3 regions of the Enterobacter chuandaensis genome follow, and region 3 is predicted to be linked to each of the others. Evidence: predicted binding sites of a transcription regulator. Region 3 holds the regulator's gene; each other region holds the start of a gene.
What was found. The regulator PurR, encoded in region 3, represses purine synthesis genes. The targets are predictions, from matches to a motif close to CANGCAAACGTTTGCNTG.
Positions count from the first base shown of each region.

Region 1: a site for PurR is predicted at 2,853-2,870, ahead of gltS (sodium/glutamate symporter). Genes of this name have one in related genera too.
Region 2: a site for PurR is predicted at 806-823, ahead of pyrD (quinone-dependent dihydroorotate dehydrogenase). Genes of this name have one in related genera too.

Region 1 covers NZ_CP097173.1:83,486-88,546, forward strand. Annotated here, with positions in the region: gene MX657_RS00390 (AsmA family protein) at 1-1,290, opposite strand, end outside; gene xanP (xanthine/proton symporter XanP) at 1,410-2,801, opposite strand; gene gltS (sodium/glutamate symporter) at 3,027-4,229, shown strand; gene recG (ATP-dependent DNA helicase RecG) at 4,232-5,061, opposite strand, start outside.
Region 2 covers NZ_CP097173.1:1,687,042-1,692,102, forward strand. Annotated here, with positions in the region: gene MX657_RS08055 (sulfonate ABC transporter substrate-binding protein) at 1-101, opposite strand, end outside; gene ssuE (NADPH-dependent FMN reductase) at 94-669, opposite strand; gene pyrD (quinone-dependent dihydroorotate dehydrogenase) at 918-1,928, shown strand; gene zapC (cell division protein ZapC) at 2,094-2,636, shown strand; gene MX657_RS08075 (YcbX family protein) at 2,633-3,742, opposite strand; gene rlmKL (bifunctional 23S rRNA (guanine(2069)-N(7))-methyltransferase RlmK/23S rRNA (guanine(2445)-N(2))-methyltransferase RlmL) at 3,841-5,061, shown strand, end outside.
Region 3 covers NZ_CP097173.1:2,084,294-2,089,354, reverse strand. Annotated here, with positions in the region: gene MX657_RS10210 (MFS transporter) at 38-1,204, opposite strand; gene MX657_RS10205 (YnhF family membrane protein) at 1,367-1,456, opposite strand; gene purR (HTH-type transcriptional repressor PurR) at 1,754-2,779, shown strand; gene punR (DNA-binding transcriptional activator PunR) at 2,797-3,708, opposite strand; gene punC (purine nucleoside transporter PunC) at 3,823-5,022, shown strand.

The DNA of each region.
Region 1 (5,061 bases), 2.0 Mb from region 3:
TGCGCTGCCGCCCCAGACGCCCCACTGGCGATCTTTTACCAGCTGCAGGTTTGCACCATAGCCGTCCAGAGAGGTGATCTGCCACGGGAAAGCGGGATCGATGTCGATCACCAGGTTGCGGCTCAGGCCAAATTTTTGCAGCGTGACGCTGTTCAGCCATTCCGGCAGCGGTTCCATCCACAGTGTTTTCCAGTTTTCAGGCAGGGTGTATTCCAGCCCGGCGATGGCAACATCGTCCAGCACCAGCGCTTTGCCGTCGCGCAGCCAGTTGCCGGACGTGCGCACCATGCCGCCCTCCCAGCGGGAGGTGAACTGGCGCAGCGCCATGCCCTGCGGGGAAAACTCCGCATTCAGGATCGGGTCAAACAGATGCAGCGAGCCGTAGATAAACTCGCTGGCGTTCATGGACAGGCGGCCTTCCTGGCTCTGCCAGTCGCCTTTGCTCAGCGTCAGGTTGCGCAGGCTTAAATCGAGATCGGTCACCGCCCAGTCCGGGCCCTGCAGGCGGGCATCGGTGACCTCCAGACGGCCAATTTGCAGGGAAGGAATATTGGCCAGCGGTGCAAAGAATGCTTTCAACATTTTGTCGCTCTGCAGGCGGATCTCGTTCAGGCGCATGGTGTCGATTACCCAGCTTCCGTCGGCGTTGCGCAGGGCGGAGCCTGTGAGTGAGCCACGGGCCATGTCGGCACCAATGGTGTTCAGCACCACTTCCTTGCCGTTAAGCCGGCCTTCGATCAGCACGTTGGTGGCCGGTACGCCGTTCAGGGTGAGCGAGCCCGCGCTCATCTGGATGTGCGCGTTTTTACCCAGCACGTTGCCCGCTTCCGGCTGCCACGGGCTGACGCCGCCCGTGACCTTCTGCGCGCTCAAGTCCCATTCGGTATTCGGGCTGTTAAAGGCCATGTTGTTCAGCTGCAGACGATCGGCCTGGAAGGGCAGCGGCGCCGTTTGAGGCGAGAGATTCAGCGTACCGTCGAACAGGGTGATGGTGCCCATATGCAGCGGATCGGTGATCTGACGGCTGCTCAGGCCAATATCGACTTTTTTGGCAACTAATGTGGCGGGTTTACCGTCCCGCCCAAAGGTGACATTTTCCAGAATGAGGTGGGAAGGCGACGAAAAGCGGTGATTCATCTTATCGAAACTGAGTTCGTAGTCGGTATTCACCGTAATCCAGCTGCTGACCTGCGCCGCGCCCCAGCGGGTCTGGAGCAGAATATACAGCGCCAGCACGACGATAAGCAGGGCTATCAGCAGATAGACGAGTAGCTTTCCAATAAATTTCATGGTCTTCCATCCCGCAAAACGAACATAAGGGAGTTATGCACGATTTATGCGCAATGCTCAAGGCGGGAATGGTGTAATTAGATGTCACGGCAGGCATTGACGGCCTGCCGTGAGGGAGATCAGTTCTTCTCAGGCGGAAAAACGAGGTTAAGCACGATAGCGGTGATACCACCGGCGGCAATGCCGGAAGATAGCAGGTTTTTCACCCAGTCAGGCGCAAACTGCAGAATCAGCGGCTGCTGGGATACGCCCAGACCGACGGCCAGCGACAGCGCGATAATCATGATCGCGCGGCGGTTCAGCGGCTCGCGGGAGACGATACGCACGCCGGAGGCCGCGATAGTCCCGAACATCACCAGCGTTGCGCCGCCCAGCACCGGCTCAGGAATGTGCTGCACAAAGCCGCTCACCGCCGGGAACAGGCCGAGGACGATCAGCATCAGCGCCACCACGAAACCAACGTAGCGGCTGGCCACGCCGGTCAGCTGGATCACGCCGTTGTTCTGGCCGAAGCAGGAGTTCGGGAAGGTGTTGAATACCGCAGAGACAAACGAGTTCAGGCCGTTCGCCAGCACGCCGCCTTTCAGGCGCTTCATGTACAGAGGGCCGGACACCGGCTGCTCGGAGACGTCAGAGGTGGCGGTGATATCACCGATGGTCTCCAGAGAAGTAATCATAAAGACCAGCATCAGCGGCAGGAGCAGGCCCCAGTCAATGCCCAGACCGTAGTAAAGCGGTGTGGGAACGGTGATCAGCGCGCTGTTGGCCGGCGCGGTGTTCTCCGGCAGCATCCCCAGCGCCCACGCCAGCAGATAGCCCGCCGCCATGGCGATCACCAGCGAGGCCACGCGCAGGTAAGGGTTACGCTGGCGGTTAAGCAGAATGATGATCGCCAGCACCACGCCCGCCAGCAGCAGGTTTTTCGGCGCGCCGAAGGTGTGGTCGCTCATTGCGGCATAGCCGCCGCCGATGGAGGTGAGGCCCACCTGAATCAGCGACAGGCCGATAATCATAACGACGACGCCAGAAACCAGCGGAGTAATGACGCGGCGAGCCAGGTGCAGAATACGGGAGATGACCATCTCCGTGCAGCTGGCTAGCATCAGGGTGCCGAACAGTGCTGCCATCATGGTTGGGACATCCGCACCGCCTGTTTTCAGGGCTGTGCCGCCCATGATCAGTGGCGCCACGAAGTTAAAGCTGGTGCCCTGAATCGACAGTAACCCCGACCCCACCGGCCCCCACGCTTTAATTTGAATAATGGAGGCCACGCCGGAGGCAAAGAGGGACATGCTGATGATGTGCTGCGTATCCTGCGCCGGTAAGCCGAGCGCCTGACAAATCAGCAGCGCCGGGGTGATCACCGCAACAAACATCGCCAGAAGATGCTGGCAGGCGGCGAAAAGCGTCTGCGGCAGCGGCGGTCGGTCTTCAAGGCGGTAAATCAGTTCGCTATTTTGCTTCTGCGCAATCGGTTGCGCATCAGGCGACTCTATGGTGTTAACGGACATCGGCGGCAATCCCACGGTGGAAAAGCGGGCATTTTATCTGACCACCTGGTAAAAGCAAACGATTGCCAACAAAAAAAGACAAGAAAATCTGCCGCCGTGAGCAGGTTTTCTACAACCCATCGGAAAAAAAAATTACACTTTTTGCGCCGGGGGCTCATGAAGAGCGCAACCCGGCCCAGGATAACGCCGCGTGTGTATGGAACACGCGCATAACAGGAGCCTTTTATGATTCATCTCGATACGTTGTCGACCCTTGTTGCCGCAACGCTGGTTCTTCTGCTTGGTCGCAAGCTGGTTCACAGTGTTTCCTTTCTGAAAAAGTACACCATTCCTGAACCTGTCGCCGGTGGTCTGCTGGTGGCGCTGGCCTTGCTGATACTGAAAAAAAGCATGGGCTGGGAAATTGATTTTGATATGTCCCTGAAAGACCCGCTGATGCTGGCTTTCTTTGCCACTATCGGCCTGAACGCCAACCTGGCGAGCCTGCGCTCGGGCGGTAAGGTGCTCGGCGTATTTCTGATTGTGGTGGTGGGGCTGCTGCTGATGCAAAACGCGATTGGCATCGGTATGGCAACGCTGCTGGGGCTGGATCCGCTGATGGGGCTGCTGGCGGGGTCAATTACCCTTTCGGGCGGTCACGGGACCGGCGCGGCGTGGAGCAAGCTGTTCATCGAGCGCTACGGTTTTGAAAACGCGACGGAAGTGGCGATGGCCTGCGCCACCTTTGGCCTGGTGCTGGGCGGCCTGATTGGCGGCCCGGTAGCGCGTTATCTGGTGAAGCACTCCACCACGCCGAACGGCAGACCCGACGATGAAATGGTGCCGACCGCGTTCGAAAAGCCGGACGTTGGCCGCAGCATCACCTCACTGGTGATGATTGAAACCATTGCCATGATAGCGATCTGCCTGACGGTGGGTAAGGTCGTTGCGCAATGGCTGGCGGGCACGGCTTTTGAATTGCCGACCTTTGTCTGCGTGCTGTTTATCGGGGTTATTCTGAGCAACGGTCTGGCGCTGATGGGCTTTTACCGCGTGTTTGAACGTGCGGTATCGGTGCTCGGCAACGTCTGCCTGTCGCTGTTCCTGGCGATGGCGCTGATGAGCCTGAAACTGTGGGAGCTGGCCTCGCTGGCGCTGCCGATGGTGGCGATTCTGGCGGTGCAGGCGCTGTTTATGGCGCTGTACGCCATGTTCGTGACCTGGCGCATGATGGGGAAAAACTACGATGCGGCGGTGCTGGCGGCCGGTCACTGTGGGTTTGGTCTGGGGGCGACCCCAACGGCTATCGCCAACATGCAGGCGATCACCGAACGGTTCGGGCCATCGCACATGGCGTTTCTGGTGGTCCCGATGGTCGGGGCGTTCTTTATTGATATCGTCAACGCGCTGGTGATCAAGCTGTACCTGATGCTGCCGATGTTTGCCTGAGATCAGGCGTTGGAATACCGTTCGGTTTCCGGCATCCAGCGCTCAATTAACGCTGCCGCCTGTTCGGGGTAGCGTTCATGAATATGGCGTGCAAGGCGCTGAACTTCGGGGATCATGGCCTGATCGCGCAGTAAATCCGCCACTTTGAATTCCGCGTTCCCCGTCTGACGCGTGCCGAGCAGTTCGCCCGGGCCGCGTATCTCAAGGTCTTTTTGCGCAATCACAAAGCCGTCGTTGCTGTCGCGCAGCACCTGCAGCCGCATCTGGGCGGTTTTGGAAAGCGGGGCTTTGTAGAGCAGCACGCAGTGGGACGCTACCGCGCCGCGGCCAACGCGCCCGCGCAGCTGATGGAGCTGGGCAAGCCCCAGACGTTCCGGGTTTTCGATGATCATCAGGCTGGAGTTGGGCACGTCCACACCCACTTCGATGACCGTCGTCGCGACCAGCAAATGCAGTTCCCCCTGTTTGAAGGATTGCATCACCGCCTGCTTCTCGGCAGGCTTCATGCGGCCATGCACCAGGCCAACGTTCAGCTCGGGCAGTGCCAGCTTGAGCTCTTCCCACGTGGCTTCGGCGGCCTGGGCTTCCAGCAGCTCAGACTCTTCAATCAGGGTACAGACCCAGTAGGCCTGGCGCCCTTCATGGGTGCAGGCGTTGCGCACGCGGTCAATGATGTCGCTGCGGCGCGTATCCGGTATGGCGACCGTCGTCACCGGCGTTCGGCCTGGGGGCAGTTCGTCGATGGTGGAGGTATCCAGATCGGCGTAGGCGGTCATCGCCAGGGTACGTGGGATCGGCGTGGCGGTCATGATCAGCTGATGCGGGTGGAAGC
Region 2 (5,061 bases), 400 kb from region 3:
TAGCCAATGCGTAAGCTGTCCGGTGCGGCTTCTGCAGCCTGTGCCAGCGCGGTAAACGCCATCAGGCCAGCCAGTCCGAGACGGGTTAAGGTTTTAAGCATGTGCGACTCCCTGCGGCGGATTAAAAGAAGGGACCTGGATATCCCGGCGATGCAGCGCATGCCAGAAGGTTTCCAGCGCGGCATCAAGGCGGGTTTGCAGATTCGGCGTGAAGTGCGGCTTATGCTGGTAGTCAATGATCTGTGAATCATCTGCAAAAACGCCGTGAAGGATCTCCTGTGCCTTCAGCGCGTTGAGTACCGGTTTCAGGGCATAATCCACGGCCAGTAAATGGGCCACCGTGCCGCCCGTGGCCAGCGGCAGGACCACTTTGCCGTCCAGGGCGCGCTCGGGAAGCAGATCGAGCAGCGTTTTCAGTGCACCCGAAAAAGAGGCTTTATAAACAGGTGTCGCCACGATTAAGCCGTCAGCACCTTTAAGCTGTTCCGTCAGGGTTTTGAGCGCGGGGCTGTCAAAACGGGCGTAGAGCAAATCTTCAGGTTCGAAGTTATGCAGATTCCAGTGGCACACTTCCACATCCAGAGCGTTGAGCTTGTCGCGGGCATATTCCAGCAGGGCGCTGGAACGCGAGGGGAATCGTGGACTACCGGCCAGGGTGATGACGCGCATGTTTGCTCCTTATAACCAATTGTTTGCTTTTATCTAACATTCATAACAATTTTCAGGAGTGTGACACTGCGCGGTTATTCCACTAAATGATTTATCCGCAATTAAAATGCGAAAAAGTGCATAAGAACTAGACAGGGAGGTAAACGATTGCGTTTTACGCCGATTTTTTGCCGCAGGTCAATTCCCTTTCGGAACGGGATCGCCCATAATCCCCTCCCGGTTTGCACACCGGGAATCCAGGAGAGTTCATGTACTACCCCTTCGTTCGTAAAGCCCTTTTCCAGCTCGACCCCGAGCGCGCTCATGAATTTACATTCCAGCAATTACGTCGTATTACAGGCACGCCTCTGGCCGCTCTGGTGCGTCAGAATGTGCCGGAAAAGCCTGTGCAGTGCATGGGTCTGACCTTTAAAAATCCGCTGGGTCTGGCGGCTGGCCTGGATAAGAACGGCGAATGTATTGACGCCCTGGGCGCGATGGGCTTTGGCTCCATCGAAATCGGTACCGTCACGCCGCGCCCGCAGCCGGGAAATGACAAGCCGCGCCTATTCCGCCTGGTCGAAGCCGAAGGGCTGATCAACCGCATGGGCTTTAATAACCTCGGCGTTGATCACCTGGTGGAGAACGTGAAGAAAGCCCATTTTGATGGGGTGTTAGGCATCAATATCGGTAAAAATAAAGATACGCCGGTTGAGCAGGGTAAAGATGACTATCTGATTTGTATGGAAAAAGTCTACGCCTATGCCGGTTATATCGCGGTGAATATTTCCTCACCCAATACCCCGGGCCTGCGTTCATTACAATATGGCGAAGCGCTGGACGATCTTCTGAGTGCGATTAAAAATAAGCAAAATGAGCTGCAGTCGATCCACCATAAATATGTTCCAGTCGCGGTTAAGATCGCGCCGGATCTTTCTGCCGAAGAATTGATCCAGGTTGCCGACAGTTTAGTTCGCCATAATATTGACGGTGTGATTGCGACGAATACCACGCTCGATCGTTCGCTCGTCCAGGGAATGAAAAACTGTGACGAAGCGGGTGGGTTAAGTGGGCGTCCGGTACAATTAAAAAGCACCGAAATTATTCGCGCACTGTCTGCGGAATTAAATGGTCGTTTACCGATTATTGGCGTCGGCGGCATCGACTCGGTGATTGCTGCACGCGAGAAGATGGCGGCCGGTGCATCACTGGTGCAAATCTATTCCGGCTTTATTTTTAAAGGCCCGCCTTTGATTAAAGAAATCGTTACTCATATCTAATCTTTTCTCTTAATCAGACAACCAGGGCTTTATTTCCAGCCCTGGTTGTTTTATATTCCGTCACTGTTGCTTATTTAGACATTATAGTCTTTTATTACTAGTGTTATAAACGAAGCGGCGAACAGGACATTTTTAGTACAGGACGTTTGGGGACGGGAGAGACACATGCGAATTAAACCTGACGATAACTGGCGCTGGTATTTTTGCGACGAGCACGATCGTATGATGCTCGATTTAGCCAATGGCATGTTGTTTCGTTCTCGTTTTGCCCGCCGAATGTTAACCCCGGACGCATTTGCCCCGTCGGGCTTTTGCGTTGACGATGCGGCGCTCTATTTTTCCTTTGAAGAAAAATGCCGTGACCTTGCGCTTTCTAAAGAACAGCGCGCTGAGCTGGTCCTGAATGCGCTGGTGGCGATTCGTTTCCTGAAGCCGCAAATGCCAAAAAGCTGGCATTTCCTGGCGCACGGTATGAGCTGGTCTCCGGCCACGGGCGACGCGGCCAGCGTCAATCTGAGCGATACGGCCGAAGAGGTGAGCCTGTTAGTGGTTGAGCCGGGCGAAAATGCTGCACTCTGCCTGCTGGCGCAACCCGGCGTGACGATTGCCGGGCGAGTCATGCAGCTAGGTGATGCGATCAAAGTGATGAACGACAGGCTGAAGCCACAGCTGCGCGTGGATGCCTTCAGCCTCGAACAGGCGGTTTAAGCTTCCAGCTGTACGGACGTTTTCGGTACGCAGCTACAGCACAGAATTGTCCCGTCATTGCCAATTGCAGACTTCTTCAGCGCACTCACTTCACCTTCCACCAGCTTAATGCGGCAGCATCCGCAAATGCCCGCGCGGCAGGAATACGGTACGCGAATACCGGCTTGTTCCAGCTGCTCCAGTAAAACCTGCTGATTGTTGCCACGAATCACCTTGCCCTGCCAGTGAATATCCACCGCAGAGGCGACGTTTGTCACAACGTCGACCATTTCTTCTTCCTGGCCTGAGCCGTACACTCTCGCCGGCCCGCGGGCGAGAATTTCAACCTCATCGCCTACGCGGATCGCGCCGCTGGAGCGCGGGATCAGGTTCTGACCGAAATCGACATCGCCGTTGTCCTGCGCGGTACGAAATGATTGCAGCGTTTTCAGCGGTTCGCCGGAAGGGTGTTTCTGACCTTTCTCAGGGCTTACCGTGGTGAAAATGCAGCGGCTGCAGGGTTTGACGACATCGAAGATGACGCTGCCGATGCGGATGACTTTCCAGGTGTCTTCATCCCAGGCGTCGGCACCCGTGACGACGAGGTTTGGACGGAACTGTTCCATCTGTACGCTTGCTTTACAGCGATTCTGTAAATCACGCAGTGACGCTTCGTTGGTGAGCAGGAACGGGAAGCCATCGGCGAAGGAGAGAGGAACGGCGTCGTGGCGCTTCACGCGACGCGTCAGTTCAGGCCCAACCCAGCGCAGCTGCACGTCGCGGGAGAAGAAGCCGCTCAGCCAGCGGTTAATTTCATCCGGTGCGATGCGCGCGGTAAAATGATTGCCCCACACTTCCGTTGGCGCATCCACAGGCGCAAAATCAACAAAGCGAATCACCGCGCTGGAACCGTCCGGCGCGGTCAGATGCAAACCGTCATGAAGCGGGGAAGGGGTAAAGCGAACCATCTGCGGGAACTGGCGTGCGGTAATGAATGTGCCGTCTGGCTCGGTGACCATAAAAATACGATCGAAGGCGAATCCGCTCATGTCGGCCAGTGCGTGTGAGACGCCGATGCCGCGCATGGATTTCACCGGATGAATAAAAAGCCTGGATAACGTCGCCACTGCACACTCCCGCAAATGAAAATAAGCCTTCAACTTTATGACATACACGCCATATTAGCTATAATGCGCGACAATTTTCTAAGAGTAAAAGTGACGATATGAATTCTCTGTTTGCCAGTACGGCCCGTGGGCTGGAAGAGCTGTTAAAAACTGAACTGGAAAGCCTGGGCGCGCAAGAGTGCCAGGTGGTTCAGGGTGGTGTCCATTTTGAGGGCGACACGCGGCTTATTTACCAGAGCCTGATGTGGAGCCGTCTGGCGTCGCGCATCATGCTGCCGATGAAGGAGTGCAAGGTCTATAGCGATCTTGATCTCTATACCGGCGTACAGATGATCGACTGGACAGAGATCTTCACGCCAAATGCCACCTTCGCGGTGCATTTCAACGGCGTGAACGACGAGATCCGCAACAGCCAGTACGGCGCCCTGCGCGTAAAAGACGCCATTGTGGACTGCTTCACGCGTAAAAATAAGGAACGTCCGAACGTCGATCGCGAAAACCCGGACCTGCGCATCAACGTCTGGCTTAACGGCGACACGGCGAGTATCTCTCTCGATCTGAGCGGTGCGGGCCTGCATCTGCGCGGCTACCGCGATCGCACCGGTATGGCGCCGATCAAAGAAACCCTGGCCGCCGCCATCGTGATGCGCTCTGGCTGGCAGCCGGGCACGCCGCTGCTCGATCCAATGTGTGGTTCCGGTACGCTGCTGATTGAGGCCGCAATGCTGGCCACCGACCGTGCGCCGGGGCTGCACCGCGGCCACTGGGGCTTTAAGGGCTGGGCGCAGCATGATGAAGCGCTCTGGAAAGAGGTTAAAGACGACGCGCAGACCCGTGCGCGTAAGGGCCTGGCGGAGTACACCTCGCACTTCTACGGCTCGGACAGCGACCCGCGCGTGATTGAACGCGCGCGCAGCAACGCCCGTCGCGCCGGTATCGGTGAGCTGGTCACCTTCGAGGTAAAAGACGTGGCGAACCTGACCAACCCATTGCCGAAAGGCCCGTACGGGACCGTGATCAGCAACCCGCCATACGGCGAGCGTCTGGATAGCGAGCCTGCGCTGATTGCCCTGCACAGCCTGCTGGGCCGCAATATGAAAGACCACTTCGGTGGCTGGAACCTGTCTCTGTTTAGCGCTTCGCCGGAGCTGCTGAGCTGCCTGCAGCTGCGTGCCGATCGCCAGTTTAAGGCGAAAAACGGCCCGCTGGACTGCGTGCAGAAAAACTACCATCTGGCAGAGAAAGCGGCGGACAGCAAGCCGTCCGGCGTGGCGGAAGATTACGCCAACCGCCTGCGCAAAAACCTGAAGAAATTTGAG
Region 3 (5,061 bases):
GAGACACGCAGAAGGGTTCGCCCTTCTGCGTTTTTGCTTATTCAGCCGTGCAAACCGCTTCTGGCTGTTTACGACCGGACATCATCACCAGCAGCAGGCCGAGCGCGGCAATAATCGCCCCCATCACCGGCACAAAACTGTATCCCAGACCACCTGAAATCACGGCTCCCCCGGCGGCAGCGCCCAACGCATTGCCGAGATTGAACGCCCCGATATTCACGGAAGACGAGAGCCCAGGCGCCTCATGGGCGACGCGCATCACACGCATCTGCAGCGGTGGAACCACGGCGAAGGTAGCTGCGCCCCAGACGACCATCGCAATCGCCGCGCCGAATTCATTACGCGCCAGCCACGGAATCGCAATCATGATGACAATCAGCAGGGTTAAAAAGCCTTTCAGCGTCCCGCTCACGGAACGGTCGGCAAATTTCCCGCCGAGATAGTTGCCAATCGAGAAGCCGACGCCAATCAGCACCAGCATCGCGGTAACGAAGAGAGGCGTTGCGTGGGTGATATCGTGCAGCACCGGTGAAATATAGGTGTAGAGGGTAAACATCGCCCCTGCCCCCAGCACCGTGGTGAGCAGCGCGGAGAGCACCTGCGGACGCATCAGGACCGCCAGCTCTTTACGCACTTCCGGACGTTCGCCGGCGCTGCCTTTCGGCAGAGAGAAGAACAACGCCACCATCGCAACCACGCCCAGCCCGGCTGTCGCCAGGAAGGACATCCGCCAGCCAATCGCTTCGCCCAGCCAGGTGGCCGCCGGTACGCCGCCGATGTTGGCAATCGTCAGCCCCATAAACATGGTCGCCACGGCGCTTGCCTGCTTGTGTTTTGGCACCACGCTTGCGGCCACGACCGACCCCAGCCCGAAGAACGCGCCGTGGTTAAGGCTGGTCAGAATGCGCGACAGCATCAGGGTGGTGTAGTCCGGCGAAATGGCCGAAAGCACGTTGCCCAGGGTAAAAATCGCCATCAGGAAAATCAGCGCATTGCGGCGCGCGCGGTGCGAAAGCAGAAGCGTCATCAGCGGCGCGCCCACCATCACGCCGATGGCGTAGGCGCTGATTAACATCCCGGCGGCCGGGATCGAGACGTCCACGCCCCGGGCGATAACAGGCAGTAACCCCATCGGGGAGAATTCAGTGGTGCCAATCCCAAAAGCGCCAATCGCCAGGGCCAGCAGGGGAAAATTGATTTTCATGCGTCAACTCCGGATGCCGTGTCATGTGGTGACACAGAACAAAGAAGCGGAAAGCATGACATCAATCACAAAAAATGAGAAGTTAACAAAATGGCAAAAGATTTTTGCCAGAGAAGTAACAATCAGGCGATCGGGAGGGAGAAGGCTCTCCCCCCGCGTAAATCAGTGCAGCGCAGCCGTCAGGCCAGCCGCGACAATCAGAGCCAGCACAATAACGGTGGTGAACAGCGAAAACTTCAGATCGGAACTCATCAATTTTTTTCCTTTTAATCCCCCCACGAAAAGTGAGCTTGCTCATTTTTGCATAGTTTAGCTCAAAAATCTTCCTGGATTTAAGCTGATAAACACTTTAGCTCTTCCCCTTTTCATCAAGATAGGCCAAAATTCCACGCTAAATTTATTAGCGTACCGGCCATTGACCCCCTCCTGACGTCCCGTGTCGTTTTCCTGGCGTACCGCAATCCAAAATTGCGCGATAAGGGTGAGAGAAGGCAAACGTTTACCTTCAAGTTTTTCAGGAGTTTAGGATATGGTCTGGAGTGACATTTAATGGCAACAATTAAAGACGTAGCAAAACGCGCAAACGTTTCCACTACAACCGTATCACATGTAATTAACAAAACCCGCTTTGTGGCGGAAGAGACGCGCAACGCCGTCTGGGCAGCGATCAAAGAACTGCACTACTCACCGAGTGCGGTTGCGCGTAGCCTCAAGGTTAATCACACCAAGTCTATTGGTCTGCTGGCGACCAGCAGCGAAGCGGCCTATTTTGCCGAGATCATTGAAGCGGTAGAGAAAAACTGCTTCCAGAAAGGCTATACCCTGATTCTGGGCAACGCGTGGAACAGCATTGAAAAACAGCGTGCCTATCTATCGATGATGGCGCAAAAGCGCGTGGATGGCCTGCTGGTAATGTGCTCCGAGTACCCGGAATCCGTGCTGTTGATGCTGGAAGAGTATCGCCATATCCCTATGGTGGTGATGGACTGGGGCGAAGCGCGCGCCGACTTCACCGACTCCGTCATCGATAACGCCTTCGAAGGCGGTTACATGGCGGGCCGTTATCTGATCGAACGCGGCCACCGCGAGATTGGCGTGATCCCGGGTCCGCTGGAACGCAACACCGGCGCGGGCCGCCTGGCCGGCTTTATGAAAGCGATGGAAGAAGCGCTGATTACCGTGCCGGAAAACTGGATCGTGCAGGGTGACTTCGAGCCGGAATCAGGCTACCGCGCGATGCAGCAGATCGTCTCCCAGCAGCACCGCCCGACCGCCGTTTTCTGCGGGGGCGACATCATGGCCATGGGTGCACTCTGCGCCGCCGACGAGCTTGGCCTGCGCGTCCCGCAGGACATCTCCGTGATCGGCTATGACAACGTGCGCAACGCGCGCTTCTTCACGCCAGCGCTGACCACCATTCACCAGCCGAAAGATTCGCTGGGTGAAACGGCCTTCAATATGCTGCTGGACAGGATCGTCAACAAGCGTGAAGAGTCGCAGTCCATTGAAGTTCACCCTCGCCTCATCGAACGCCGTTCCGTTGCGGATGGCCCGTTCCGCGACTATCGTCGTTAATCTCATTGCGGAGCCAGTCAGTCTGGCTCCCGCAGCCACTCCCGGTTAAGCGTTTCGCTGTCACCCAGATAATCCAGCAGCCAGGCCATGGCGGGCGAGACATCATTTTGTTGCCAGGTGAGACAGCAGGCCGCATCCGGGAACGGGTTCTCCAGCGTTAGCTCTACCCACTCTCCGGTGTCGATTCGCGGACGCGCAAAATGGGCGGGCACCATGCCTACGCAGAGTCCGGCACTGAGGCACGTCGCCGACGATCCCCAGTCAGGGGCGACAACCCGCCGCTGGTTGTCCAGCAGCCAGGTAATTCGCTTCGGCAGTGAACGGGAGGTATCCTCCAGCACCAGCGACGGCCAGCTGCGCAGCGTATCGTCGCTCAGCGGCCCTTCCGTCGCCGCCAGGGGATGATCGCTCGCCACCACGCATTTCCAGCTCAGCATCCCCATATCGCGAAAGGCGTAACGTCCCCCGACGGGGATCGCCTGGGTCGCGCCAATCGCCATCTCTACCCTGCCGTCCGCCAGCGCATCCCAGACGCCGTTGAACACCTCCTGCGAGACCCGCAGCTCGACGTCAGAAAAATGCCGATAAAAATCGACAATCATCTGCCGGGTGCGCTCGGGCTTAACGATGTTATCCACCGCAATGGAAAGGTGTCCCCGCCAGCCGTTCGCGATCTGCTGACACTGCTCGCGGGTGATCTGCATTTTTTTGATAACAGAACGCCCTTCCTTTAAAAACCACGCGCCTGCGGGCGTTAATTCCACATCACGATGCCGCCGTTCAAACAGCGGAACCGCCAGCCATTCTTCAAGCTGACGTACCGTATAGCTGATAGCCGAAGGGACGCGGTGCAACTCCTGCGCCGCAGCGCTAAAGCTGCCGTTACGCGCGACAGCATCGACCACTTCAAGAGAATAATCTGACCACATTTTCTGCCTGCAAAAAATTTGAATTCACCCGCCAAATATTAGCGTTTCACAAGCGGCTTTGCACTCCCTACACTCAGCGCCAATGTATACCTGCCTCCTCAGGAGAATAAAACAGTGCAACCCAGGAAAGGTTTTTTAGTCTGGCTCGGCGGCTTAAGCGTGCTGGGCTTTTTGGCCACCGATATGTACCTGCCAGCCTTCGCCGCCATGCAGGAAGATTTGCAAACCCCTGCTGCCGCCATCAGCGCCAGCTTGAGTTTGTTCCTCGCCGGTTTTGCTTTCGCACAGCTGCTCTGGGGACCGCTCTCGGATCGCTTTGGTCGTAAACCGGTATTGCTGCTGGGGCTGGCTATTTTTGCCGTTGGCTGTCTGGGAATGTTATGGGTACGCGATGCCACCTGGCTGCTGGTGCTGCGGTTTGTTCAGGCGGTCGGCGTCTGTGCCGCTGCCGTGACCTGGCAGGCGCTGGTCACCGACTACTACCCGGCGAACCGCACAAACCGTATTTTCGCCACCATTATGCCGCTGGTGGGTCTCTCTCCTGCCCTCGCCCCGCTGCTGGGCAGCTGGATCCTCGCGCACTTTGACTGGCAGGCTATCTTTGCCACGCTGTTTGCCATCACGCTGGTGCTGATGCTGCCTGCGTTCGCCCTCAAGCCAGCGCATAAAAAAGAGGCGCATGCTGACGCGAAGCCGATTACCTTTACCTCCCTGCTGAGCGCTAAGGCGTATCGCGGCAACGTTCTGATCTATGCCGCCTGCTCGGCGAGCTTCTTCGCGTGGCTCACAGGTTCGCCCTTTATTCTGCACGATATGGGCTACAGCCCGGCGGCCATTGGCCTGAGCTACGTTCCGCAGACCATCGCGTTCCTGGTAGGCGGTTACGGCTGTCGCGCGGCACTGCAAAAATGGGAAGGTCAGCAGATGCTGCCGTGGCTGCTGGTGCTCTATGCGCTGAGCGTCATCGGCACCTGGGCCGTTGGATTTATTCCGGGCGCAGGTCTGGCCGAAATATTGATTCCATTCTGCGTGATGGCCATCGCGAACGGGGCGATCTACCCTATCGTTGTGGCGCAGGCGCTGCGTCCGTTCCCGCAGGCGACAGGCCGCGCGGCTGCGCTGCAGAACACCCTTCAACTGGGACTGTGCTTCCTGGCAAGCCTGGTGGTCTCCGCGCTGATTGCCACGCCGCTGCTGACAACAACCAGCGTGATGCTGGTTACCGTCGCGCTGGCGGCGTTGGGTTATCGCATGCAGGCCTCCGCACAGCGCGTACAGGATGAGAGCACGCAGGTGAAAACCTCGCATGCCTAATCGCGCCAGAAACTATGTTAATTTTCAGTGATTAGGTTG